Regions from separate parts of the Luteococcus sanguinis genome, predicted to be linked through region 2. Evidence: riboswitches for the same ligand, from Rfam matches in the RefSeq annotation. Region 2 holds a riboswitch; the other holds the start of a gene.

Region 1 (21,137 bases), on a different contig from region 2:
GACCCGGAACTTCGCGAGCTCTACGACGAGCAGCGTCGTCAGACTTCCGAGGGGCACCCCAAGGCCTCCTGATCTCGGTTCCGAGGCGGGCATTTACGGCACGATCCGTGCGCCTATTTGCGGACGGGGTGGGCGCGCTGGCAAGGCTGGATGTGGTGTAGCAGACTGGTGACGAGTTGTCGGCCCGGTCGCCTTCCGTGGTGGCTGTTTCGGTGATATCTTGATGTCAAGACACCTCGGCGGCGATGCCGAGCAGAGCCCGATCAGGAGTGATGCATGAGCGTCAACAGCTTTGGGGCCAAGTCCACCCTCGAGGTGAACGGCCAGAACTACGAGATCTTCCGCCTGGACGCGGTCGACGGGCACGACAAGCTGCCCTTCAGCCTGAAGGTGCTGCTCGAGAACCTGCTGCGCACCGAAGATGGTGCCAACATCACCGCGGACGACATCAGGGCGCTCGCCGCCGGAGCCCCGCAGGGTGAGCCGGACAAGGAGATCCAGTTCACCCCCGCCCGCGTGATCATGCAGGACTTCACCGGCGTCGCGTGCGTCGTCGACCTCGCCACCATGCGCCAGGCCGTTGCCGACCTCGGTGGCGACGCCGACAAGGTCAACCCGCTGGCCCCAGCCGAGATGGTCATCGACCACTCCGTCATCGCCGAGTACTTCGGCACCCCGGACGCCCTGAACCTGAACGTGGACGTCGAGTACCAGCGCAACAACGAGCGCTACAAGCTGCTCCGCTGGGCACAGAGCGCCTTCGACGAGTTCAAGGTCGTCCCCCCGGGCACCGGGATCGTCCACCAGGTCAACATCGAGAACCTGGCCCGGGTGATCTTCCCGCGCACCGTCGACGGCGTGCTGCAGGCCTACCCCGACAGCTGCGTCGGCACCGACTCGCACACCACCATGGTCAACGGCCTGGGCGTCGTGGGCTGGGGCGTGGGCGGCATCGAGGCCGAGGCGGCCATGCTTGGCCAGCCCATCTCGATGCTCATCCCCAAGGTTGTCGGCTTCAAGCTGTCGGGCAAGCTCAACGACGGCGTGACCGCCACCGACATGGTGCTCACCATCACCGAGATGCTGCGTGAGCACAAGGTCGTCGGCAAGTTCGTGGAGTTCTACGGCCCCGGCGTCTCCCAGGTGCCGTTGGCCAACCGCGCCACCATCGGCAACATGTCGCCCGAGTACGGCTCGACGATCGCGATCTGGCCGATCGACGACAAGACCACCGACTACCTGCGCCTGACCGGTCGTGACGAGCAACAGATCGCGCTGGTCGAGGCCTACTCCAAGGCCCAGGGCCTGTGGCACGACGACGAGCGCGAGCCGGTCTACTCCGAGTACATCGAGCTCGATCTCACCACGGTCGTCCCCTCGATCGCCGGCCCGAAGCGTCCGCAGGACCGCATCGTTCTGGCCGAGTCGAAGGAGAAGTTCAACGAGGTCCTTCCGACCTACTCGTCGAACCCCACCACCAAGGTTCCTGTGACCCTGGCCGATGGCACCTCCTTCGAGCTCGCCAATGGTGCGGTGACCGTCGCCTCGATCACCTCGTGCACCAACACCTCGAACCCCTCGGTGATGATCGGCGCTGCGCTGGTCGCCAAGAAGGCCATCGAGAAGGGCCTGATGCCCAAGCCGTGGGTCAAGACCACCGTCGCCCCCGGCTCGCAGGTCGTCACCGACTACTACGAGAAGTCGGGCCTGCAGACCTACCTCGACCTGCTGCGCTTCAACACGGTCGGGTACGGCTGCGTCACCTGCATCGGCAACACTGGCCCGCTGATCCCCGAGGTTTCCGCCGCGGTCAACGAGAACGACCTGGCCGTCACCGCCGTCCTGTCGGGCAACCGCAACTTCGAGGGCCGCATCAGCCCCGACGTAAAGATGAACTACCTGGCTTCCCCGCCGCTGGTGATCGTCTACGCGCTCGCCGGCACCATGGACATCGACCTGGACAACGAGCCCCTGGGCACCACGCCCGAGGGCGAGGACGTGTTCATGCGCGACATCTGGCCGACCACCGAGGAGATCGACGAGGTCATCAACTCGTCCATCAGCTCCGACATGTACAAGTCCCGCTACGCGGACGTGTTCGCCGGTGACGACCGCTGGAAGAACCTCGACACCCCCGAGGGGGCGCTGTTCAGTTGGGATGACGCGTCGACCTACATCCGTCGCGCGCCCTACTTCGACGGTATGCCGGCCGAGCCGACCCCCGTCGAGGACATCCATGCCGCGCGCGTGCTGCTGAAGCTGGGCGACTCGGTGACCACCGACCACATCTCCCCGGCCGGTTCGATCAAGTCCGACTCGCCTGCGGGCCGCTACCTGACCGAACACGGCGTCGAGCGCCAGGACTACAACTCCTTGGGTTCGCGTCGCGGCAACCACGAGGTGATGATCCGCGGCACCTTCGCCAACATCCGCCTGCGCAACCAGATCGCGCCCGGCACCGAGGGTGGCTTCACCAAGGACTTCACCAAGCCCGACGCCCCCGTCACCACGGTCTTCGACGCTTCCGTCGCCTACCAGGAAGCCGGCATCCCGCTGGTCGTGCTGGCTGGCAAGGAGTACGGCTCGGGCTCCTCGCGTGACTGGGCCGCCAAGGGCACCGCGCTGCTGGGTGTTCGTGTCGTCATCGCCGAGAGCTACGAGCGCATCCACCGCTCGAACCTGATCGGCATGGGCGTCCTCCCGCTGCAGTTCCCCGAGGGCCAGAATGCCGACTCGCTGGGCCTCGACGGCTCGGAGACCTTCGAGGTCGTCGGTGTCACGGAGCTCAACGAGGGCCGCACGCCGAAGACGATGAAGGTCACTGCCGCCAAGGCCGACGGCTCCGTCGTGGAGTTCGACGCGGTCGTGCGCATCGACACCCCCGGGGAGCGCGGCTACTACACCAACGGCGGCATCATGCAGTACGTGCTGCGCCAGCTGATGGCGAACTGAGCCACCAGCCTCGGTAGCCGCCCGACAGGGCCCGACAGGGGCCGCACCAATCCGGTGCGGCCCCTGTTTCATGCCGGCAAGTAGAGTCGTCCCAACGCCGAACTGAGGAGTGCCGCATGGTTGCCACCCGTCGTCCCGTCCTGGCTCTGCTGCCAGTGCTCGTGCTTGCCCTCGGCGCCTGCGGTGGCACGGACGACGACACTTCGGCACCCACGTCCTCGAGCGCTTCCGCCTCCAGCGTCCCCGCTTCCACTGCTCCGGCAGCAACCACATCCGGCCAGGCCACCTATCGGGCCACCGAGAAGCCTTCGGCGTCCACCAATGACGCGAGCACCGCGGCCATCTCCGAGCAGGCCTACACCGACGCCCAACTGGCAGGCCTGCTGAAGGGTGCGACCATCAACGGCCAGTCCGTGGAGGTCGCCTCGAGCGAGTATCAGACCAAGGCCAAGCAGGGTGCCTATGGCAACCAGCTGGCCGCGAGCCTGGAGCAGGTCACCTACTCCCCGGCTGCCTGCAAGCAGGCGACGCTGGCGGCAGCGCACCTGCTGCCCGACTCGGGTGGCGTGAGTCTGGCCGGCACGGACGACTACCTGGTGCTGCTGCGCACCTTTGGGTCCAGCGACCAGGCCGAGCAGCTGGTCGCCGCCAACCGCGCCGCTGCGGTCGCGTGCGCCAGCTACAGCGCCGAGATCAATGGCTCGACGATGAAGGGCACTGCCAAGGTCATCGAGGTCAGTGCAGCCAGCTCGGGTGTCGAGGTGGGGCAGGTCGCCAGTGCCACCACCGACTCCAAGACCTCCTCGACCGTCACCGCACTGGGCACTGTGGGCAATGTCGGCATCCAGATCACCGACATGGGCGGCACCGCCACGGCAGAACAGCTGTCCACTGCCCTGGAGTCGGTAGCGAGGACGATCAGCGCAAACCGCTGAGCATCTGTGCGCGCAACCGGTCTGCGTAGTCGGCAGCCTCGGCCTCGTCGGCGTACTTCGTCCGAGGCCAGAAGAAGCCCCGCAGGCCGTCACCCTTGCTGCGCGGCACCACGTGGACGTGGAGGTGCGGTACCGACTGGCTCACCACATTGTTCATGGCCACGAAGGTGCCTTCGGCGCCGAGCGCCGGACCCATGGCCGCCGCTATGGTGCGTGCGGTGCTCAGCAGGGGAGTGGTCATGTCGTCCGGCAGGTCCAGCAAGGTGCTGACGTGCGTGCGCGGGCAGAGCAGGACGTGCCCCTTGAACACCGGACGTATGTCGAGGAAGGCCACCAGCAGCTCGTCGCTGTGGACGACGTGCGCAGGCTCCTCGCCGGCGGCGATCCGGCAGAACAGGTCCTGGTTCTGGCTCATGTGGGCAGTGTGCCGCATTCGAACGCCGGGGCGGACCGTCGCCCCAGAACTGTCGGAGGGCGCTGCGATGGTCTGGGTGTCGGTGCTTGGAAGGACCTCTTGCCGGGGCATCTGCATCGACCTATAATCGAACTGAAATAATTCGAGGAGGGTGCTATGGCGGCGGTGGCCTTCAAGCAGCACGGACGCGCGAACGGTCAGCAACAGTTCCATGCCGGGGGAGGGCTCAGGTCGGCACTGAGCAACTCCCTCCAGGGTGGCGGTGCGCCCAGCGATGCGATCTATACCCCGCCCGGCTGGCCCGAGGAGGTGTTGCCGGCCGGTGCCAGCGACTGGGAGCAGTCCGCGGTTGCCTGGTTGCTCGACCAGTGCCCGGCCGACTACCGGGCCTACCCGGTGTTGCGGAACCATCCGGTGGTGCTGGCCCGCTATGCAGCGGAGTTCGTGGAGGGCCAGATCCGGTCCTCGCGGGAGGCGCTCGCCACCACTCGGGCGAGCCTGTCCGACTTTGTCGACCATGATGTGCTCGACCGGGCCACGGAGGTGGTCCAGGCCGAGGGGGCTCGCTTGGTCCGGGTGCGCCGGGCCGTGATGCTGGTGGAGGAGTCCTTGCGTGGACGGGTCTTCCTGCGTCGCCTGTGAGTGCGGGACGGGTGACTGTGGACACCCGTGGGGCCGGAGCCCCCCGCGAGGTTGGGGCGACTGTGAGGTTTGCCGCACTACGATATCCCTCATGACCCTTTCGGACGGGAGCACCCTGCTGGGCTCGATCAAGCAGCCCAGTGACCTACGTGGTCTGTCGCGCGCCGAGCTGGAACAGCTGGCCGACGAGATCCGGCGTTTCCTGATCACGAATGTCTCTCGCACCGGCGGACACCTCGGCCCGAACCTCGGCGTGGTGGAGCTCACGATCGCGCTGCATCGGGTCTTCGACTCTCCGACCGACCCGATCGTCTTCGACACCGGCCACCAGAGCTATGTGCACAAGATCCTGACGGGACGGGCCGACGCCTTCGACGGCCTACGTCAGCGAGACGGTCTGTCGGGCTACCCATCACGCGCCGAGTCGGAGCACGACTGGGTCGAGAACTCGCACGCGTCCACTTCGCTGAGCTGGGGTGAGGGCCTGGCGAAGGCCTTCCGGCTGAAGGGGGAGCGCCGCACGGTCGTCGTCTTCGTCGGCGACGGTGCCCTGACCGGTGGCATGTCGTGGGAGGCCCTGAACAACATCGCGGTCCAGGAGGACCTGCGGATGGTGATCGTCGTCAACGACAACGGGCGCTCCTACACGCCAACCGTCGGTGGTCTGGCCACGCACCTGGCTGCGCTGCGCACCGATCGTCGCTACGAGCAGATCCTCGACGTCGCGAAGCGACAGATCAACAAGACCCCGCTGCTCGGACGCGGCGCCTACGACGTCCTGCATGGAATGAAGGCAGGCTTGAAGGATGTCCTGGCCCCCCAGGGCCTGTTCGCTGACCTTGGCCTCAAGTACGTCGGCCCGATCGACGGCCATGACCTGGGCGCTGTGGAGCGTGCGCTGGAGTCGGCCAAGAACTTCGGCGGGCCGGTGATCGTCCACGCCCTGACCCGCAAGGGACGCGGTTTCGAGGCGGCCGAGAAGCACGAGGAGGACCGTTTCCACGCGGTCGTTCCCATCAACGAGTTCACCGGCGAGCCGCTGTCCGCGCAGCTGCAGAGCACCTGGACCGACGCCTTTGGCGACGAGATGATCCGGATAGGCACCGAGCATCCCGAGGTGGTCGCTGTCACGGCCGCCATGCTGCACCCGGTCGGCCTGGCCCGCTTCGCGAATGTCTTCCCCGACCGCGTGTTTGACGTCGGCATCGCAGAACAGCACGCGGTCACCTCCTGCGCTGGCCTGTCCGCCGGTGGTCTGCACCCTGTCTTCGCCGTCTACTCGACCTTCCTGAACCGCGCCTTCGACCAGGTGTTGATGGATGTGGCGCTGCATCGTCAGGGGGTCACCTTCGCCCTCGACCGTTCTGGGGTCACGGGCCCGGACGGTGCCAGCCACAACGGCATGTGGGATGTCTCGATGCTGGGTCTGGTGCCGGGGCTGCGGCTCGCCTCGCCCCGGGACCGGCAGCGCCTCGCCGAAGCACTCGACGTCGCCGTCACCGTTCACGACGCCCCAACCGTGGTGCGCTACTCCAAGGAGAAGCTGCCCGACCCGATCGCGGCAGTCCGCACCCAGGACGGGCTCGACCTGCTCCGGGTCGCCGAGCGTCCCGAGGTGCTCGTGGTCGGCTATGGGCAGTTCATGGGCCTGGCCCTCGACGTGGCCGAACGGCTCCATCAGCAAGGCATCGACGCGAATGTCGTGGACCCGGTCTGGACGCTACCGGTCAGCGACGCCTTGGTCGAGATGGCCAGCCGGCACGCACTCGTGGTCACCATCGAGGACTCGATGGTCGTCGGCGGGGCGGGTTCCCATCTGGCCGAGGCGCTCGCGAAAGCCAGGGTGGGCGTGCCGGTGCACCACTTCGGCATCCCGCAGGAGTTCCTGCCCCATGCCTCGCGCGGCCAGCTGCTGGAGAGCCTGGGGCTCACCGGCCAGGCGATCGCCCGGGATGTGATCGGGCAATGGGAGGACTCCCGGTCACCGCGGGACGTGCAGCAGTCGGTCAACATGCGTTGACGTCCATTGCACGAGGGGTTGACGTCCATTGCGCCGCACCGGGATTGTCGGCATGGACGCCATCGTGTGGGCCGCTGCAGAGCGGGAACTGCTCGCCGGCGTCGCCAATGTCCTGCGCCCCCAATAGGGGAGCTTTTCGAGGGTTCAATCGGCACATCCTGAGTGGTGGGCGTCATCGGCGCCAGCGATCCCACCGACTGCTGACACCACCGCGTCCGGACGATCCAGCATCATGAGGTGACGCGACCCCTCCACGACCAGCTGGCGCCCGTTCAGCAACCGACACAGGCGTGCCTGGTCGGCGACCGCGCCGCCTGCCGAGGCATCAGCGGCCGACAGCACCGACACCGGCAGGCCCGGCAGCGGACGCTCTGCCCGCAGCTCCTGCAGGTCCCAAGCCTGACGCTCGTACCCGAGCGACTCGGCCGTGGCCATCTCCCACGAGTCTGCATCCCGATAGATGGCATCCAATCGTCCGCGGCTCAGACGCGACCACTCGCGGTACGACTGCAGGAAGGTGCCGAACCGCCAGCCCAGGGCCAGGGGACGTCCGAACCCGGATCGCGCCAGCACCCCCATGCCCCGTGCCCAGCCCAGGGAGGACTTCCCAGGGTCTGCCGCGTACCACTCGACGGACGGGTCGACGAGCACCAAAGCGGCCACCAGGTCGGGACGGGTGCGGGCGACCGCCTCCGCGTGGAAGGCCGCCATCGAGTGCGCCACAAGCACGGCCGGACCATCGCCGTGGCCCTCCAGCAGCTCGGTGAGGGTCGCCACCTCCTCGTCCAACCGGGGCAGGTGCCCCGGCCAGCGCGTGCCTCCCAAGCCCGGACGGTCGAAGGCCAGCACCTGGCGACCGTCCAGCCCAGCCGCGACATCGGCCCAGAATTCCATGGCCAGGCCGCACCCGGCCATCAGGACTACCGTCGGCCCCTGGCCCTCGCGCAGGCGCCAGTGCACTTCTCGTCCGCTGAAGCGGGAGACCTGCCCTGTGGGTTCGACCACCTCAGCTCCTCGGCCTGACCAGAGGGAACGCGATCGACTCCCGAATGCTCGCGCCGGTCATCAGCATCGCGAGCCGGTCGAGGCCGATGCCCAGACCGCCGGTCGGTGCCATGCCGTACTCGAGTGCGGTGAGGAAGTCCTCATCCAGCTCCATCGCCTCCGGGTCACCACCAGCCGCCTGCAGCGACTGCTGGGTCAATCGCTCTCGCTGCACCACCGGATCGACCAGTTCGGAGTAGGCCGTGCCCAGTTCGGAGCCGAACATGACCAGGTCCCAGCGCTCGGCCAAGCGCGGGTCGTCCCGGTGCGGACGGGTGAGCGGCGAGCTCTCGGCCGGGAAGTCGCAGTAGAACGTCGGGGCCATGGTCTGCTTCTCACAGAAGTGGTCGTAGAGCTCGTCCAGCACGGCGCCCCGGGTCCAGCGCGGATCGACCTCCCCGCCGACCTGGCGAACCAGGCCGGCCAGCTGCTCGCGCGGGGTGTCGGGCGTCAGCTCGACGCCGGAGGCCTGTGATACCGCCTCGTGCACGCTGACCCATCGCCATGGTTCGGCGAGGTCGACCTCGTGCTCGACGCCGTGTGGGTCTCGTCCCCGGACGATCGTCCCGCCGGTGGCCGCCACCGCCGCGTCACGCACCAGCTGTTCGGTGAGCACCCTCATCGACTGGTAGTCGCCATTGGCCTGGTAGGCCTCCAGGACGGTGAACTCCGGGTTGTGGGTGGCATCGGCACCCTCGTTGCGGAAGTTGCGCCCGATCTCGAAGATGCGGTCGAGCCCACCCACCATCAACCGTTTCAGGTAGAGCTCCGGCGCGATGCGCAGGTAGAGGTCGAGGTCGTAGGCATTGATGTGGGTACGGAAGGGACGGGCGTTCGCGCCGCCATGGATGGTCTGCAGGATCGGGGTCTCGACTTCCAGGAAGTCCCGCCCCAGGAGCGTTTGCCGCACCGACTGGATCGTCCTCGACCGCGCGGCGAGACGGTCGCGGGAAGCACGGTTCATCACCAGGTCGAGGTGCCGGTTCCTGACAAGCAGCTCCGGGTCGGCCAGGCCACGGTGTTTGTCGGGCAGGGGTCTCAGGCACTTGCTCGTGAGCTGCCAGGCCTGCGCCAGCAAGCTGGGCGACCCATTGCGCGAGGCGCCCGTCGTCCCCGTGAACGAGAAGTGGTCACCCAGGTCGACCGCGCGGCTGAACCGCCGCAGTTCCTCCCGTCCGAGGCTGGCCTGGTCGAGCAGCACCTGCGCCTGGCCGCTCCAGTCCTGCACGCGGGCGAACACGACACCGCCGTGGTCGCTGACCGCCATCACCCGTCCGCCAACGGTCATGGCCCGGCCGGGGGCTCCCGCCACGTCGGCGCAGTGGGCATCGACCCCTGTGTGCACGGGATAGGCCTGTGCTCCCGAGGCGATGATCTCGGCTCGCTCGTCGAACCGGCGCCGCACCTGCTCGGGCAGCCGTCGCGCTGCGACCTCGGTCCCGGGACGAGTGAGGAAGGCAACCACCCTCGGGTCGTCGGTTGCAACGAGCTGCTGCTGCGGCACCGGCAGGGGGTCGAGCCAATGCGGCACATCAAGGAAGCCCTCGGCCACACCCATCGCCGCCCCGACCGGCCCGAGATCGGCCGCTTCCTCGTAGGCGAGGAAACGAGGCGACCACTGCGGCGCGTACTTCACGTTGGAGCGGTACAGCTGCTCGATCTGGAACCACCGGCTGAAGAGCATCAGGGTACGACGCTGCAGCCGCCGCACCCTGCTCGCCCCGACCCGTTCCCCCTCCTCGATCGTCGAGCGGAAGACGGCGAAGTTCAGCGAGACCCGACGGATCCCGAATTCGCGACCGGCCGTCATCAGGCCGGTGACCATCAGCTCGGTCACGCCGTTGTCGGCCTCGGGGTTGCGCCTCATCACGTCCAGGCTCAGGCCGTCGCGGCCCCACGGGACGAAGGACAACAACCCCGCGACCCGCGCATCCTCCCGGTCGCCGAGGTGGTCGTCCGGGAACAAGGCCTCGACCAGCAGGCAGTTGCCGTCGAGGGGGTCCCCCAGCCGGTTGAGTGCCATGGAGAAGCCGCGGTCGTCGCCGTCGCGCCACCGGTCGGCCAGGCCGATCAGCCGTTGCAGTTCGGCGGCCCCAATGTCGCGGTGACGGCGCACCCGCGTCTGGTAGCCGGCCCTGGTCAGCCGCTCGACGGTCTGGCGCACCGCCTTGAGCTCATGACCGGCCAGGTCGAAGCGGTCGGGCCGCAGGATGGCCTCGTCCCCCACCCTGATGACCCGAAGACCCGCCCGGTCCCAGGCGACGGCGCCGTCCTCGGAGGCGCCCACCACGGCGGGCGTCCACCCGTAGTGGCGCACCATCTCGAGCCAGCTGGCCAGCGCGGCGGGCCAGTGCTCCCGGCGGCCCAGCGGGTCCCCAGAGGCCAGGCACACGCCACCTTGCACCCGGTAGGCGACCCCCGCCTGCCCGGTGGCCGAGAAGCGGGTCTGCTTGTCGCGTCTGGTGTTGAAGTAGCCGAGCGAGTCATCCGGGTTCTCATCCAGCAGCGCGCGCACGTGCAGCTCGTGATCGAGCGGCAGGTTCGCCCGCTGGCGCTGGGAGCGCAGCAGCACGAGCAATGCTCCGAGCATCGTCAGCGCGAACAGCGATCCCACGAAGAGCTGGACCCATTCGGGAACCATCCGCGGTCGCGAGGCCGCCGAGCCGAACACCAGGTGGTCGAGGATGCTCAACAGCCGGTTGCGCGGACCTCCTTCGTGTCCGGTGAGCCACCCCAGCAGAAGGCCGGTGGCCACCGAGGTGGTGAGTCCGACGGCCAGGGTCGCGAGGGCGTAGCGCATGTTGCCCGGGGTCAGGCGGGCTGCGAACGAGCGGCGCGCGACCACGAGCCCAACGATCAACAGCGCCACCGACAAGGAGTTGAACAGGTACGAGAGCATCGCCTGCTCGAGCGGCTCGTCCAGGCTGTGGCCCTGCCACCACTCGCGGGCCACCAGGACGCTCACGACCACCGGCAGGATCCACTGCAAGCACAAGAACACGAGGGCGAGCCACCAGGCGGCCCGTTTGCGGCGCAGCAGGCCGGCGCCGACGATCGTCAGGAAGGCCGCCAGGCCGAGTCCGCCGATGTCGATCGGGAACACGACCAGGCTGAATGCCTGCACGAGCCAGTGCACCCACCGGGTGCCGCGGAACATGGCGTGCGCGATGGTCAGCAGCGAGGCGGCGAAGAACAACCTCGAGAGGTAGACCGGTGCCTTGCGTTCCCAGAATGCGACCACGATGTCACTCTTGCACCAGCCACTGACAAATGTCTGTGACCGCTCACCACACGAGCCAAGCGATGACCTCGTCGGTGACCGGCTCGGCCCCTACCGACCGTCAGGAATCGAGCGTCTCCAGCAGGACGGGAACCAGCTGCTGGCGCTGCCACGGCCGGGCTCCGAGCTCGGCGAGCCGCGCGTCGATCGTCTCGTGGGTCAGCGGCACCGGCGGCTCGAAGGTGATCCGGCGCAGGGTGTCGGGGCTCACCAGGTTCTCCGGCGGCATCGACAGCTTCTCCGCCAGTTGCTGGGTGGCGGGACGGGCCGCATTCCACCGGGCGAAGGCATCGGGCCAGCGACGTTCCCACTGGCGCGGCATGGGCGGTCCATCCAGCGGCGTGCGCACCGGCGGCAGCTCGCGGGCAGGCAGCTCCGCAACGCGCTCCAGCGCGGCGAGCCAGTTGTTCTCGTACTGGCGGGCCGTCCGACGCTTGAAGCCGTCGATACGGCGCATCTGCTCCTTGGTGGGGACCGCCGGCGGCCGCCCGACAAGGCCCGCCAGCTCGCTGATTGCTTTGTCCTGCACGACCTTGCCGGGTGCCTTGTCAAGCCGACGTGCGATCTCGTCGCGGGTCGTCCACAACTCGCGGACGACGGCCAGCCCCAGTGGGCTGCGGACGGTGTGCATGCCTGAGGTACGGCGCCAGCGCTCGCCGGTGGGCTCGGGCGGTTGCCGGTAGACCTCCACCAAATGCGCGAACTCCTGCTCCGCCCACTCGAGCTTCCCGGCGGCGGCCAGGTCGGCGGCCAGTTTCTCGCGCAGCTCCACCAGCAACTCGACGTCGAGCGCCGCGTAGACGAGCCAGTCGCTGGGGATCGGGCGTCTGGACCAGTCCGCGGCGGAGTGCTCCTTGAGCAGGTGCAGGCCGAAGTACTGCTCGACCATGGCGCCCAGCCCGACCCTCGGGAGGCCGAGCAGGCGTCCTGCCAGCTCGGTGTCGAAGATGCGTTCGGGCACCATTCCAGCTTCGACGAGACAGGGCAGGTCCTGGGTGGCGGCGTGGATGACCCACTCCGCGTCCTCGATCGCCTCCGACAGGTCGCCCAGCTGTGCCCGGCCAGAGCCGTCCTCGAAGGCGATCGGGTCGATGATGAAGCTGCCCGAGCCCGCGCGCCGCAGCTGGAAGAGGTAGGACTTGGCTGAGTAGCGGAAGCTCTGTGCGCGCTCGGCGTCGACCGCCACCGGGCCGGTGCCCGGCCGCAGGCTCTCGATACAGGCGGCCAGGGCTGCGGGGGTGTCGACGACCTCCGGAATACCGTCCGCGGGCATGTCGAGCACGGGCAGTGGTGCCTGTTCCTTGGGGCGGGTGGCCTCGGCGGGAGTGGCGGCACTGTTCGGCTGTCCAGCACTGATCGGCTGTCCAACACTGATCGGCTGTTCCTCCCTCATCGAGCCCGTCCCAACGAGATGGGGACGACGCCATCCGGGAGCGGCTGCACGCCGGCGGTCATGCACAGCAGGTCCTGCCAAGCGGCCAGGTGGGCGCCGAGGGAGTGCTCATCGTCGATCAATGGGGTCCAGGAGGCACGGATCTCCACCTCGGCGCGATCCGGGTCGTCCTGCATCCCACCGAAGCACCGGCTGGAGACGGCGGTCACGGTGCCGGACGCTGCCACATAGGGTGCGTGGTGGGCCTCCAGGGCGTCCGTCAGCCACGACCAGCCAACTTCGGCCAGGAAGGGGTCGGTGACCATTTCGAGGTCCACTTCGGCCCGCGCGAAGGTCACGCAGCGGTACTCGCCCTCCCAGGCCTCGACTCCGGCCGGGTCGTGCAACAAGACCAGCCGACCGTTGCCCAGCTCCTCGTTTCCACTCATGACGTCGGCTGCGATCGCCACCGAGTGGGGCGCAATGCGTTGCGGGGAGGGGATGTCCTCCACCTCGACCTCGGACCGCCAGCCGAAGGCCGCCAGTTCCCGGGCCAGCTCGTCAAAGCTCAGCGCGCTGGCTCGTCCGGGTAGTTGGGGGCTCACAGGTCGAGGGTATGCAACGGGGGCTGTCGGGGCCGGGAGCGACTCGCCGGTCACGCCTGCGACCGGGCCCCTCGCCGATTCCGTCCGGCCTTCGCGGCTGTGGTTGTGCGGCTGTGGTTGTATTGCGGGCGTGAACCAGCCTCTTGTCGCCGACCCGGCCCCGCACGAGCCCGCACTCGTCGCGGCTGCCCACCGACGCCAGGGCACTGCCCTGCCCGTGTGGTTCATGCGCCAGGCCGGACGTTCCCTGCCCGAGTACCGCGAACTGCGCGTCGGGACGCAGATGCTCCAGGCCTGCGCCGATCCCGAAATGGTCGTCGAGGTCACGCTCCAGCCCGTCCGCCGCCATCACGTCGACGCGGCCATCTTCTTCAGCGACATCATGGTGCCGCTGAAGGCGATCGGCGTCGACCTGGACATCGTCGCGGGCACCGGCCCGGTCGTGGCCAAGCCGGTCACCTCGATGGATGACCTCGACCAGCTCGTCCCGCTGACCCCCGAGCACGTCGCTTTCGTCACCGAGTCGGTCACCCGTCTGGTCGCCGAGCTCGGGGACATCCCCCTGATCGGCTTCGCTGGCGCCCCCTTCACCCTGGCCAGCTACCTGGTCGAGGGCGGTCCGTCCAAGGACCACTCCCGCACCAAGGCGATGATGGTCGGCGACCCGCAGCTGTGGGCCGAGTTGTGCCACCGCCTCGCGGTGATCAGCGCCGCCTTCCTGCAGGTGCAGGTGGACGCGGGCGCGCAGGCCGTCCAGCTCTTCGACTCCTGGGCCGGTGCCCTGTCCGAGCGGGACTACCGCGAGCGCGTCCTGCCGCACAGCCAGTTCGTCTTCGACCAGCTGGGGGAGCGCGTCCCCCGGATCCACTTCGGGGTCGGGACGGCCGAGCTGCTGCCCGCCATGTCGGAGGCCGGGGCCGACGTCGTGGGCGTGGACTGGCGCACCCCGCTGGACGTCGCTGCGGCCCGAATCGGCGGCCAGAAGGCCGTCCAGGGCAACCTCGACCCCTCGCTGCTGCTGGCGCCCTGGCCGGTGTTGGCCGAGCGGGTCCGCGAGGTCATCCGCGCGGGCGCCAAGGCGCCAGGACACATCTTCAACCTGGGTCACGGCGTCCCGCCGACCACCGACCCCGACGTGCTGACCCGCATCGTCGAACTCATCCATGCCGAAGGTCCCGCCTTGCGGGCCGAGGCCAGGTAAGGAGCACTTTCATGACCACCCAGCACGACGAGCACAATCCCCAGGCCAGGATCAACGCCGAGTCGATCAACGAGTCCATCAACTACGCGATGTACTCGGTCTTCGCCCGCACCCAGGCCGTCGGCGCCGATGCCGCGGCTGAGGCCCTGGCCGCGGTCGAGAAGGCCACCGAGGGACGCGGTCTGGTCATTCGCGGCTGGTACGACATCGCGGGTTTCCGCGCCGACGCCGACCTGATGGTCTGGTGGCACGCCCCCGACTCCGAGGTGCTCCAGGACGCCTACCTCGCCCTGCGCGCCACCGAGCTGGGCCAGACGCTGCTGCCCGTGTGGTCCCAGGTGGGCCTGCACCGCGCCGCCGAGTTCAACCGCTCCCACATCCCTGCCTTCCTGGCCGGTGAGCAGGCGAAGCAGCACATCTGCGTGTACCCCTTCGTCCGCTCGACCGAGTGGTACCTGCTGCCCGAGGACGAGCGCAAGGCGATGCTGCGCGAGCACGGCATGCTGGCCCTGCCCTACCCGGACGTCCGCGCGAACACGATCGCCGCCTTCGCCCTGGGCGACTACGAGTGGCTTCTCAGCTTCGAGGCGGACGACCTGTACCGCATCCTCGACCTGATGCGTGACCTGCGCGCCGCCAAGGCCCGTGCCCACATGCGCGAGGAGCAGCCCTTCTTCACCGGACGTCGTCGCGAGCTCGCCGAGATCGTCGCCAGCTGGGGCGCCCCGGCCGAAGGTGCCTGCGGCTGCTGCTGAACACCCCGAACGACCTGCCCACCGGCCAGCAAACCCATCAGGGTTTTCGGGCCGGTGCGCTATCTTTGGTCCAAAGTGCTCCCGGGGTCGGTGCAAGTCCGAACCGGCGGTGAGAGTCCGCGACCCGACCAGGCCGGTACGGCTGGGCGGTTGAACCGGTGGAATTCCGGTACCGACGGTGAAAGTCCGGATGGGAGGAAGCGCTGGCTGGTTTCGTCGTGGCGACGAGGCCGCGGTGGCGTGCCGATACACGCCTCGCGCGGTCGGCCAGCCCGCGGATTCCCGCATGCCCCGGGTCATGATGACGACGACCGGGAGGACGAAGAGTGATCGGCAGCAGGATGCGGGCGGTCGTTGCACCGTTGGCGTTGGGCTGCGCACTGCTGCTGGGCTGGGTGCTCACGGCGAAGATCGGCCAGATGCCGCGCTTCGTACTGCCGACGCCGGCTGACGTGCTGGATGCCCTGCACCTGCAGCTGTCGTCGCGTTCCTTCTGGCGATCCCTCTGCGTCACCCTCTTCGAGGCTTTCGGTGGCTCCACGCTGGGTGCCGCCGTCGCCATCCCCTTGGCCGTCGCGATCCATGAGTCGCGGTGGTTCTCCGCCGCGACCCAGCCCTTCCTAGGGGCAACGCAGGCCATCCCCGCGATCGTCCTGGCGCCGCTGCTGGTGCTGTGGGTCGGTTACGGACTCGTCCCGGTGATGGTGCTGTGCGCGCTGATGGTCTTCTTCCCGATCCTGGTGGCCACCGTGCTGGGATTGCGACACGTCGACCCCGAACTGGTGGCTGCCGGACGGATGGATGGCGCCGGCACCCTCAGCCTGTTGCGCCACATCGAGGGGCCGCTGTCCCTGCCGTCCACACTCGCCGGGCTGCGCAATGGCTTCACCCTGTCGATCACCGGCGCGGTCGTCGGCGAGATGGTGATGGGAGGGTCTGGCTTGGGGGAGCTGCTCACCATTCAGCGCGACCGGCTCGACACCCCCGGGATGTTTGCCACGATCGGCGTGCTCTGTCTGGTCGCGGCCACGATCTACTCGATCATCCGCTGGCTTGAGCACCGCATCAGCTTCACCGATGCCGCTGCTGATTGACCATTCCATTCCCACCCGCCGCACCTACCGACAGGAACACCCATGAACCGACGCCAGCTGCTCCAGGTCTCCGTGGCCGCCACCACCCTTGGTCTGGCTGCCTGCAATGGCACTGCCAGCCAGAAGGCGGGAGAGCAGGCATCGTCCGCCTCCACCTCGCCCAACGCCACCACGTCGGCCGCGACGGCGTCGGGTTCGTCGTCCACTTCGTCCAAGCCGGTGCTCGGGCTCACCTACATCCCCAATGTGCAGTTCGCGCCCTTCTACTGGGGTGTTGACAAGGGTGTGTTCGCTGCCGGTGGGCAGGACATTGCCCTGCGCCACCATGGGGCGCAGGAGGGTCTGTTCACGGCCCTGGCTGCAGGCCAGGAACAGTACGTCATCGCCGGTGGTGACGAGCTGGTGCAGGCCTTCACCGAGGGCATGGAACTGGTCTCCATCGCCACCATGTACCAGCACTACCCGGTGCGGGTGATCGTCCCCGAAGACTCGACGATCACCGACCTGACCGGCCTCAAGGGCAAGAGGCTCGGCATCCCGGGCAAGTTCGGGGAGGCCTGGTTCGGCACGCTGGTCGCGTTGAACACCGCGCGCCTCACCCAGGACGACGTCACGATCCAGACCATCGGCTACACCTCCCAGGCCGCCCTGACCACCGGCAAGGTGGACGCGGTGGTGGGCTACACCAACAATGACGCGGTCCAGTTCGAGCAGAACGGCTTGGCGGTCCGCGAGCTTGAGCTGGCACCCGAGGTGCCGCTGGTCGCCGTCAGCCTGATCACAACCTTCGAGCACCTCAAGGCGAACCGCGAGGAGGCGCAAGCGGTGGCGAAGGCGATGGTCGAGTCGATGAGGGCCGTCGCCGCCGACCCCGAGGCGGCTGTGACCGTGGCCGCCACCCATGTCACCGGCCTGGACGAGGCGACGGCGCGCAAGAACGCCTTGGCCACGCTGAAGGCCACCGTGCCGCTCTACGAGAGCGACGGAGAGATCACGGGTGCCATCGTGGAGCGGACCTGGGGCAACATGACCACCTTCATGAAGGCCCAGGGCCTGATCGACAAGGCAGTCGACGGGGCCTCGATGATCGACCCCTTGGTGCTCGCCAGCTGACCTGGCCTGGGCTCGGCAGGATCAGGCCTTTGGCTCGAGCGTCAGGCAGACCGAGTTGATGCAGTAGCGCAGGTCGGTGGGAGTCTCGTAGCCCTCGCCCTCGAAGACGTGACCCAGGTGCGAGTCGCAGGAAGCGCAGCGCACTTCGGTGCGCGGACGGCCGGGGATCGTCGTGTCGCGCAGGTAGCGGACGGTGTCCTCGGCCAGCGGGGCGAAGAAGGACGGCCAGCCACAATGGCTGGCGAACTTCTCGTCCGAACGGAACAACTCGGCGCCACACGCGCGGCAGGAGTAGACGCCCTCGGTGGTCGTGTCCGTGTACTCGCCGACGAAGGGGGCCTCTGTGCCGGCCTCGCGCAGCACCTTGTACTCGAGGTCGTTCAGCTTGGCTCGCCATTCGTCCTCGCTGAGCAGCACCTTCGGCGTGGGCATGTCAGTCATGGGTCTCCCTCCGGTTGGTGGGCCCTAGGGTGGGCACATGCCCAAGGATGCCATCGAGCTGGAAATCGGCGGTCACGCCGTCCGTCTGTCCAGCCCTGACAAGGTCTACTTCCCCGAGCTGGGTCTGACCAAGAAGCACTTGGCCGAGTACGTCATCGCCGTCGGCGAGGGGATGCTGGCCGCGCTGCATGGACGTCCGACGACCATGGAGCGCTGGCCCGGGGGAGTGCACCCCGGCATGGTGATGGCCACCCGTCAGGATGGCCGCGGCGACGCTTTCTACCAGAAGGCGGCTCCCAAGGGGATGCCGGAGCGTGTGCAGACCGTCAAGGTGACCTATCCCTCGGGGCGGACGGCCGAGCAGGTGGCCCCAACCAGCGTCGCCGACCTGGTCTGGATGGTGAACCTCGGGACGCTGCGCTTCCACCCCTGGCCGGTGACGATGCCCGACACCGAGCACGTCGACCAGCTCCGAATCGACCTCGACCCACAGCCGGGGACCGGCTTCCCCGACGCCGTCGCGGCAGCGCACGAACTGCGCACGGTGATGACCGCGGCGGGCCTGGACCCATGGGTCAAGACTTCCGGTGGCCGCGGCCTCCACGTCTTCGCCCAGGTCCAGCCCTGCGACTTCATCGACGCCCGGCACGCCGCCATCGCGATCGGACGTGAGCTGGCCCGCCGGATGCCCGAACTGGTGACCGTGAACTGGTGGAAGGAGGAGCGCGGCGAGCGCATCTTCGTCGACTTCAACCAGATGGCCCGCGACCGGCTGATGACCAGCGCCTACTCCGTCCGTCCGGTGCCCACCGCGACAGTGTCGGCACCCTTGCTCTGGGAGGAGCTCGACGAGGTCTCTCCCGACGACTTCACCGTGCAGACGATGCCTGCCCGGTACGCCGAGCTGAGGGACCGTTGGGCAGGCCTGTACCGGTCCACCCCGGCGCCGGTGACCACCGCGCTCGAGTGGTACGAGCGCGATGCGGTGGCCGGCGAGGGGGAGATGCCCTACCCGCCCGAGTATCCGAAGATGCCCGGCGAACCACCGCGGGTGCAGCCCAGCCGAGCCCGGTCCAAGAGCTGACGACGCGCCGAGGAATCAGGGCCAGGAGCGCGTTTTCGCCCCCCACTCGCCCGCCGGCGCGCGACAATGGTCGGATGGCAAAGACGGAATCGAAGAAGTCCGACAAGTTGTCCGGCAAGCGCCAGGGCAAGGTGAGCAGCAGCAAACGCACCTCGGGTGAGCCCGTCGTCGGACGGGACAGCAGCCTGCGTGCGTTGCTGCGAGCTCCGCAGGGCAGTGTGCGGATCGCGGACCTCGACCCGGCCGCCGCGCCCGGCTACCCCGGCAAGGGCAAGGCTGACGCCGAGAAGCAGACGCTCGCGATGGGACCCAAGATCTCGGACCTGCAGGAGCGGCTCTACGCCAACGGCCGTGAGGATGAGTCGGCGCCGCGCGTGCTGCTGATCCTGCAAGGCATGGACACCTCAGGCAAGGGAGGCGTCATTCGCCATGCGATCGGCATGGTCGACCCGCAGGGCATCCACCTGCACGCATTCAAGGCGCCCACCGATGAGGAGCGCCAGCACGACTTCCTGTGGCGCATCCGTCGTGCGGTGCCCGGGCCCGGCATGATCGGTATCTTCGACCGTTCGCAGTACGAAGACGTGCTGATCGGGCGTGTCGACGAGCTCGTGCCGGTGGAGGAGTGGGAGCAGCGCTACGACCAGATCAACGAGTTCGAGAAGGAGCTCACAGACTCGGGCATCCGCGTCGTGAAGTGCTTCTTGAACATCTCGGCGGACGAGCAGAAGGCCCGCCTGCTGGAGCGGCTGGAGAACCCCGAGAAGTACTGGAAGTACAACCCGGGTGATGTCGACTCACGCTCCAAGTGGCCCGCCTACATGGAGGCCTACGCGGACCTGCTGGAGCGTTGCAATCCCGATTCGGCGCCCTGGTTCGTCATCCCCTCGGACAAGAAGTGGTACCGCAACTGGGCCGTTGCCCAGATCCTGCTCGAGACCCTGCAGGACATGGACCTTGGTTGGCCGCCCGCCGATTTCGACGTGGACGTGGAGATGGAACGCGTCAAGAGCTGCTGAGCATGGACGAAGGGGGCTGGCACCGTCTGGTGCCAGCCCCCTTCGAGTTGCGTGCGCGCTTGGTGCTGCCGCGGTTGCCCGGTCAGTTCGCCAGGCTGAAGGGGTGCTCGCGATTGAAGGAGTCCTGCGCCACCTGGCTGTCCAGCAGTTCCATCGCGGCGAAGGCATAACGGGCGAGCACCAGGTCGAGCACCAGCGGGTGCGCTCCCATCGGTGCGGAGACGGCGATCGCGCCGGCCTGGCGGGCCAGCTCAGCCTGGGCATGGAAGTTCTCGTCCCCGGCCACGAAGAAGCTCCCGACGCCGATGTGACGACGTCCCTGCGAGCGGAGCGCAGCGATGGCCTGGGCAGAGTTGGGGCCGGAGCCGTCACCGACGGAGACGACCACCGGCAGGCGGTGATGCGTCGACCACTGGCGGGCACGGCGGGCGATCAGGGCATTGCCGCGGACGTCACCGGTGCCGGGGGTGGACAGCACGAGGCCGTCCAGCTCGACGGCGTGGGCGCTGCGCAGGCCCTCGCGGACCATGGTGTCCAGGACGTTCAGCAGCTCGGTGGCCGGCCCGATCGGACGGGCCAGCGTGACCGCGACGTCGGGGAAGGAGGCGCGCACGCGGGAGAGCATGGCCACTGCAGCGGGCTCCGGGTCGACAGCGCGCGTCATGTCGAGCGGGATGAAGACCATCTCGCGCACCCCACGCTGGACCAGCGTCGAGACGACCGTCGAACCGGTGGGCGGGCAATGGTCGAGGAAGGCAATGTGGACGCTGAGCTCCGGCCGGGCCATCTGCAGCTGCTTGCGCACCCCATGGAGGATGTGAGCGACCTGCGGGTCCGATGATCCCTGCGACAGCAGGACCAGTGCGGGAGCAGTCATGCGCGTTGCCTTTCCCTTGCGTGGTGTGGAAGGCGGCAGCGGTGCCGTGTGCCAAGCGTTGAACACAGGTCTGGACATCCGCAAACCGGCTCTCACTGTGTGAGATCGAGTCTCAGCTTATGGGATTGGCGACGAAATGTCTCGTCGGACGGTGTCAAACACGGTGTCGCACCGCACGTTCTGGGCTTGGGAGCGGTCAAGCAGGGCTCAAATGTGGCCCTACTGACGTGGCTGGGCATCCTCCACCCAGGGCGGGAACCGGACGACGAAAAGGGCCGTTCCCTGGTG
Region 2 (6,800 bases):
CGTCCCTCGTGCCCGCGCAGGTAGACCAGGACGCCCGGCTCGGACGACAGCTGGTGCTGGGCACGGCGCAACTGCTCCCCGCAGTCGCAGCGCAGCGAGCCCAGCGCGTCCCCGGTGAGGCATTCCGAATGGACGCGGACGAGGTTCGTCCCACCCTCTGTGGCCAGACCCAGCGGCGAGACCATCGCGAGGTGCTCAGCGCCGGTGAGCAGGTCGCGGAAGCCGACCGTCTCGAAGCGTCCAGCAGCGGTGGGGACGATGGTCCGGGTCACCTCCTCGACCCGGTCGTGGACGCTGCGCCAGCGCACGAGTTGCTCGATGGTGACCACCGGGAGGTCATGCTGGTCGCCGAGGGCGACGACGTCGGGAGTGCGCATCATCATCCCGTCGTCGTGCACCAGTTCGCCGATGACCCCCACGGGACTCAACCCGGCCAACCGGCACAGGTCGACGCAGGCCTCGGTGTGGCCGCGGCGCGACAGCACTCCCCCGTCGCGGGCGCGCAGCGGGACCACGTGGCCGGGCCGGGTGAAGTCATTGGGACGCGCGTCGGGCGAGGCCAGCAGCCGCGCCGTGGTGGCGCGGTCGTGCGCGCTGATGCCGGTGGTGGTCCCCTGGGCCGCGTCGACCGTGACCGTGTAGGCGGCCCGCAGCGCGTCGGTCGAGTGCGCCACCATCAACGGCAGCTCCAGGCGGTCGGCCCATCGCTCGGGCATGGGCGCGCACAGGTAGCCGGAGCTGTGCCGGATCGCCCAGGCCGTCCACTCGTCGGTGAGGGTCTGGGCCGCCAGGATGACGTCCCCCTCGTTCTCGCGGTCGTCGTCGTCCAGGACCAGTACTGGACGTCCCTGCCGCAGCGCGGCCAGCGCCTGCTCGATGGTGTTCATCGTCCGGCCTCCGCGCGGGCCTGCCGGAGGCGTTCGACGTACTTGCTCAGCACGTCGACCTCCAGGTTCACCGGGGCGCCGGGCCCCTTGCTGCCCAGGGTGGTGAGGCGCAGAGTGGTCGGGATCAGGGAGACCTCGAACCAGTCCGCACCCACCGCCGAGACGGTCAGCGAGACGCCGTCAACGGTGATCGATCCCTTCTCCACCACGTGTCGGGCGATGCTGGCGGGCAGGTCGAAGCGGACCACCTCCCAGCGCTCCCCGGGGGTGCGGGAGAGCACGGTCGCGGTGGTATCGACGTGGCCTTGGACGATGTGGCCACCGAAGCGTCCGTCCGCGGCCATCGAGCGTTCCAGGTTGACCGGGTCGCCCACCTGGAGCGCGCCCAGGCTGCTGCGGCGCAGGGTCTCGGCCATCACGTCGACGCTGAAGCCCTCGGCGTCGTGGTCGACGACGGTGAGGCAGACCCCATTGCAGGCGATGGAGGCGCCGGGTGTCGCGTCGGAGACCACAAGGGGTCCGCGGATGCGCAACACCGCTGATTCGGCGCCCTCCTGCTTGCCGGCCAGCGTGCCGAGCTCCTCGATGATTCCGGTGAACATCAGATCGTCCTTCCAGGGTTGGGTTGCAACACCAGGGCAAAGTCTTCGCCCTCGTGGATGACTTCGGTGGTGGTGAGGCGGGCGATGTCGGCGATGGTGCCGATACCCAGGTCTGCGGTGGCTGGACGTCCGGTGCCGAGCAACGCGGGAGCGATGCAGGCGATCACCTCGTCGACTAGGCCCGCCCGCCAGAAGGCTGCAGCCAGGCGTGGTCCGCCCTCGAGCCAGACGTGGTGGACGCCGAGTTCGCGGACCTCCTGCAGTGAGCGGTCGGGATCGCGATGGGCGAGGTGGACGAATCGTCCGTCATCGCCCCGGACGCGCGCCGCTGGTGGAATGTCGCGGACGCCCAGCACCACCCGCCAGGGCTGTCGCTCGGCCAGCTGGCCGGCTTCGTCGCGGGAGGTCATGCGGGGGTCATCGGCCAACACCGTCCCGGTACCCACCAGCACGGCGCCGCACTCGGCCCGCCGACGCAGCATCGCCGCCCGCATCGGTTCGCGGGTGATCCATTGGCTGGTGCCGTCGGCGGCGGCGCTGAACCCATCCAAGGTGGCGGCGAACTTCCAGGTGACGAACGGACGTCCGTGCTGCTGGGCGAAGGTCCAGGTGCGGTTCAGCGCCGTGGCTTGGTCGGCCAGCAAGCCCCCGCTCACCTCGACGCCGGCTGCCCTCAGCGTCGCGGCGCCGCCCGAAGCCAGCGGGTTGGGGTCCGACTGGGCGTGGACGACGCGAGCAATCCCAGCGTGCAGCAGCGCCTGCGAGCAAGGTCCGGTGCGTCCCGTGTGGTTGCAGGGTTCGAGGGTGACGATTGCGGTTCCCCCGCGGGCGCCGCTGCCCGCCTCGGCCAGGGCAGCAACCTCGGCGTGCGGAGTGCCGGCGCCCTCGTGCCAGCCCTCCCCCACGACCTCGCCGTCGCGGTCAAGCAGGACGCAACCCACCCGTGGGTTGGGGTCGGCGGCAGGTCCGCGCGTCGCCAGCGCGAGGGCACGACGCATGGCGTGCTCCAAGAGGCCCGAGTGGGCTTCGGATGTGGTGTGGTTCATCAATCTCCCCGGTCGGCTACATCGCCGTGCGCCGGGGTTTGCGGACGCGTCGGCGTCCGCTGGGTGCGCACAACCGACGCGCGCGGGCAGCCCGCACGACGTCGACGGCTGCGCAGCACCCGCCACGGGTCGTCGGCGCGCGCGCCGTGACCCACGTGTTTCCTCCCATCCGGACTTTCACCGTCGGTCCTGGAATTTCACCAGGTCAACCGTCCGCTGGCTGCGGACGGGTCGCGGACTCTTACCGCCGGTTCGGACTTGCACCGACCCCGGAACACGTTGAAATCGAGCATGCCACAGGGTCACAACCGCGGATCCGGCGTTCACACGGTGGCCGGCCAAGTTGGCCCTTGGCAGGGGCGTGACATCACTCTCATGCTTGATATGTGGGTGATGGCGGACGGCCTTGGCCGTGCAGGTGGGGGTGCCGGCCAGCGGCCGTGAAATTCCCTTGAGTGATCGGACGATCGAGTGAAGGCTGTCGGTATGTCACCAGCTGGATCCACCCCCGCACATGAAGTGCTCGCAGTCATTGAATGGCTCTCGACGCGCAAGGTCACGTATCAGGTCAACGGTGGCTGGGCCGTCGACGCCCTCGCCGGTAACCAGACGCGTGAGCACGGCGATCTCGACGTCTTCGTCGACGCCAACTTCGTGCCGGCCCTGCTGGCCTGGCTCGAAGAGCGCGGGTACTCCACCGTCGAGGACTGGCTCCCCATCCGCATCGAGCTCGCCTCGTCTGCTGGCCGAATGGACGTCCACCCGATGACCATCAACGCCCGGGGTGACGGGATCCAGCAGGGCTTCGGTGGCGAGACCTTCCTCCATGCCGCGGCCGAGCGCGCGACGGGAACGATCGACGGCGTCCCGGTCGTGGTCGCCACGCGCGCCCGTCTGCGTCAGCTGCAAGAGGGTTACGAACTCCGCCCCCAGGACCACCACGACCTCACGGTTCTGGCGCAGCTCAAAGCAGACCCGGGGAACTAGCCACGAGCCTTGGCCCGCAGCCCTCACGTCTGAGCCTGCACCCGGATCACCCGCATAATGCCGATGACAGGGCGTCTCCCTTTCACGAACCTCCGAGGTGCCCGACCATGTGCGCACCTGCGCTGACGACCATGACCATCGAGCTGAGGCCAATCACCGTTGCAGACGCGGAGGCGCATGCCGCGGGCGAGGACGATGAGTCCGTGAAGTGGCTCAGCGGCGGCTACGCCCCGATCGAGCGGGTACGCGACTACCTGCCGGGTCTCGAGGACAACTACCGACGTCAGAGGGGCAAGCGAGGCTTCGGCATCTGGGTAAACGGTCGTCTGGGCGGCTACATCGACTTCGACCCGGACCGTGAAGACGGGCTGGCACCTGGAGATGTGAACATCGCCTACAGCGTTCACCCGTGGGCCCGCCGTCGAGGTGTGGCCGTGGAGGCCGTGAATCTCTTGTGCCAGTGGATGGCTTCCTGGGACATCGATACGCAAGCCGCCATCCGCGTTGAGCCTGAGAATGTCGCGTCGGTCAAGGTGGCCGGGCGTGTCGGGTTCAAAGCCGTCGGCGAGCTAATCTGATCCACTGATGTCCAAGCGGACGGAGCACCTGCCCACCTACTCCTGTTCCGCCGTCCCCTTACTCAGCCGAACATCTGCCTCTGGCGCAGGTAGATCAAGAATCCGTGGCGAGCTCGCGGGCTCGCCTGACCAGAAGTTCCATGATCCGGTCGGAACATAAGTTCTCCTCAGCCCGCGCATCAATGGCCTGGTCGTACTCGTCGTCGAGTTCCACCAGGTCCTGCAGTTCCTCTGGCCCGTCGTGACCAATGGCATGCATCGCCGCGAGGAACTGTTGCCCGCTAATCCGGCCCGTCAGGAAGTCCTTCGCGGTGGCGCGAGCGAAGTCCCACGGGTCATCCTCAGCGCGCAGCTCATTCCTCGCTCTTGCTGACGACCACATGCACTGATCATGTCAGGCGCTTCGCATGACCAAGTCGAGCAACGCACTGTCATCAGCGTGAGGCGTTTCGTGTCAAGGCTGGGTCGGGTGTCCCGGGGTTTTCGTCGGTCCCTGCATAGGTAATGGAGCTGGGCTCTGCAGCGTGTGATCGGGTTGGTCGACGAGGGTCGGGGCTGCCCATGATGACAGACGGGATACCGATGGGGTTCCCAATGCCGCTGAGGGCTCGCCCCGACCCAGCTCTTGGGTGTGGACGCCTGGCTGATGGCGACGCGGGCGGGTGGCTTGTAGGGGTTGGTTCAGGCAGCGATGGCCTCCAGGTGGACGACCGTGGCGACGGGCCTGCTGCCAGTGGAGGCGATGTCGGGGCTCCAGGCCTGGCCGGTGGTGACGATCGCGTAGAGCTGCCGCAGGATCGCCGCCGCGACGATGGTCTGGGCCTGGGTGGGCTTGAGCCGATTCGTGTTACGGCTGGTCAGATACCGGTAGCGGGCCGCGTAGACACGGTTGTTCTGCAGGCAGCCCCAGACCGCCCGCCAGGCCGCGACCCTCAATGCCGGCCGACCCGCCCCGGTCAGCCGGGCCTTCCCGGTGAACGCGCCGGACATCCGCTCCCGCGGCGCCAGACCAGCATGTTTCACGACGGCGCGGGCGGAGGCGAAGCGGGTCAGGTCACCGGTCTCGGCCAGGATCGCGGCCGCGCCGACTGCGGACAATCCGTCGATGCTGGTCACCAACGAGGTGAGGCCGAGCTCGTCGAGGACGGTGGCCATGCGGGCCTCGACATCGACCTGCTGGGCCTTCGCGTGGTCCCAGTCGTCGAGGACCCAAGCGATCCGTTCGAACGCGGAACGACGGTGCTCGATGACACCGGCCGGATCGGCCAGCGCCTGGAACAGGCCGGTGGTGATGCGGTGACAGGCCTTGGTCTTGCCACGGCGCTGGACCTCCTGGAGGACCTGGTGCTCGAAGCGAGCCAGGCCGCGGCGCCGGGTCAGAGTCAGGTCACCGCCGTCACGGACCATGATCACTTGCAGCGCGGCGACCCAGGTGGTCGACTTGAACGGCTGCTTCGCGGCCGCCAGCGCTGCGGGCCAGACACATTCGAGCAGGTCACGGATCTGCTGGACCGCCTCGACGCGCTGTCCGAGCAGACGTTCGCGGCGTTGCCCGAGGTAACGCAGCCGGGACCAGGTCTCGTCGACCGGTTCGGGCAAGTAGCAGCGCAACTGGGCGGTCAGCCGGGCGATCAGGACAGCGTCCTTGTCGTCGGTCTTGTCGATGGTCAGGTCCTCGGTCTTGCGGGCCCACGACGACAACATCGGCTGGACACACACGAAGCTCATGCCCCGCTGGGCGGCGAGCTGCCCGAGGACGCGCCAGCGGTGCCCGGTCGGTTCGCAGGCGACCGTCACGCCGGCGTAGCCGGCTTTCTCGGCGCGGTCCGCGGCCCAGTCCAACGCTTTGCCCAGGTCCCAGGCCTTGCAACGGAACGTTCGGCGCGCCAAGACCTTCGAGTCGTGGTCACAGACCACCAGCATCTGCTTCACGTCCGCAAGGTCGATCCCGACGATCGCGTTCGTGACCGGGACCGCCTCCCGGAGCCGCCCGAGTCGGGCATTGCGGTTGCGGTCACCACGGGAAACACCACTAGCGTGAGACATGTTCGTCCTCCTTCTGCGATGGGACACCAAGCCCTCCAAGCGCAGCAGGAGGACGTTCCCTCACGCCAGACCCCGTGTGCTCAAACACGTTCCTATGCCGCTGGTCTCACCCAGGGCTGGGTGGCCCCTCTGCCGTGCGAAAGGCGTCACGATTCACGTCATGCCGACCATCGGGTTCTTGCACACCTCCCCAGTTCACGTGCCCACCTTCGAGGCGCTGCTGAAGGAGGTCGCGCCGTCCGCCCACGCCCTGCATGTCGTCGACGAAGACCTCCTGGCCGACGCCCGGACACACGGACCGGCTGCAGTCGCAGACCGAGTCCAGACGGCACTCTTGAGACTTCAGGACCGAGGAGCAGGCGTCGTCTGCTGCACCTGCTCGACGATCGGAGACGTCGCCGAGCAGGCAGAGGTCGCGATCCCCGTCTTCCGAGTTGATCGCCCCATGGCGTCCCAGGCCGTCAAGGCCGGACGACGAGTCGGCGTGGTCGCTGCTCTGGAGTCCACCATCGCGCCCACCTCGACTCTCCTGGAAGACGTAGCCCGCGAGGCCGGACGCGCGGTGGAGCTTCAGCCCGTCCTCGTGGAAGATGCGTGGGCTCGTTTCGAGGCGGGTGATGTCGCCGGCTACCTCGAACTCATCACCGAAGCAGC

The links. Region 2 has a riboswitch for FMN ahead of ribD (bifunctional diaminohydroxyphosphoribosylaminopyrimidine deaminase/5-amino-6-(5-phosphoribosylamino)uracil reductase RibD). Riboswitches for the same ligand answer to the same signal wherever they lie in the genome.
Region 1: linked by a shared signal. The riboswitch ahead of ABD089_RS03565 (ABC transporter permease) and the one ahead of ribD (bifunctional diaminohydroxyphosphoribosylaminopyrimidine deaminase/5-amino-6-(5-phosphoribosylamino)uracil reductase RibD) in region 2 are both predicted to bind FMN.

Annotation. Positions count from the first base shown of each region.
Region 1 covers NZ_BAAAKI010000003.1:253,452-274,588, forward strand. Annotated here, with positions in the region: gene ABD089_RS03505 (DUF6767 domain-containing protein) at 1-72, shown strand, start outside; gene acnA (aconitate hydratase AcnA) at 277-2,952, shown strand; gene ABD089_RS03515 (hypothetical protein) at 3,069-3,887, shown strand; gene ABD089_RS03520 (HIT family protein) at 3,871-4,302, opposite strand; gene ABD089_RS03525 (hypothetical protein) at 4,459-4,944, shown strand; gene dxs (1-deoxy-D-xylulose-5-phosphate synthase) at 5,036-6,964, shown strand; gene ABD089_RS03535 (alpha/beta fold hydrolase) at 7,109-7,969, opposite strand; gene lysX (bifunctional lysylphosphatidylglycerol synthetase/lysine--tRNA ligase LysX) at 7,971-11,249, opposite strand; gene ABD089_RS03545 (HRDC domain-containing protein) at 11,350-12,681, opposite strand; gene ABD089_RS03550 (DUF3000 domain-containing protein) at 12,678-13,265, opposite strand; gene hemE (uroporphyrinogen decarboxylase) at 13,396-14,466, shown strand; gene hemQ (hydrogen peroxide-dependent heme synthase) at 14,478-15,221, shown strand; FMN riboswitch at 15,295-15,427, shown strand; gene ABD089_RS03565 (ABC transporter permease) at 15,548-16,315, shown strand; gene ABD089_RS03570 (ABC transporter substrate-binding protein) at 16,358-17,428, shown strand; gene msrB (peptide-methionine (R)-S-oxide reductase MsrB) at 17,450-17,869, opposite strand; gene ABD089_RS03580 (DNA polymerase domain-containing protein) at 17,907-18,953, shown strand; gene ABD089_RS03585 (polyphosphate kinase 2 family protein) at 19,028-19,972, shown strand; gene ABD089_RS03590 (sirohydrochlorin chelatase) at 20,055-20,849, opposite strand.
Region 2 covers NZ_BAAAKI010000012.1:215-7,014, reverse strand. Annotated here, with positions in the region: gene ribB (3,4-dihydroxy-2-butanone-4-phosphate synthase) at 1-887, opposite strand, end outside; gene ABD089_RS08645 (riboflavin synthase) at 884-1,489, opposite strand; gene ribD (bifunctional diaminohydroxyphosphoribosylaminopyrimidine deaminase/5-amino-6-(5-phosphoribosylamino)uracil reductase RibD) at 1,489-2,487, opposite strand; FMN riboswitch at 2,687-2,817, opposite strand; gene ABD089_RS08635 (nucleotidyltransferase domain-containing protein) at 3,022-3,522, shown strand; gene ABD089_RS08630 (GNAT family N-acetyltransferase) at 3,654-4,100, shown strand; gene ABD089_RS08625 (hypothetical protein) at 4,195-4,482, opposite strand; gene ABD089_RS08620 (IS110 family RNA-guided transposase) at 4,782-6,146, opposite strand; gene ABD089_RS08615 (aspartate/glutamate racemase family protein) at 6,307-6,800, shown strand, end outside.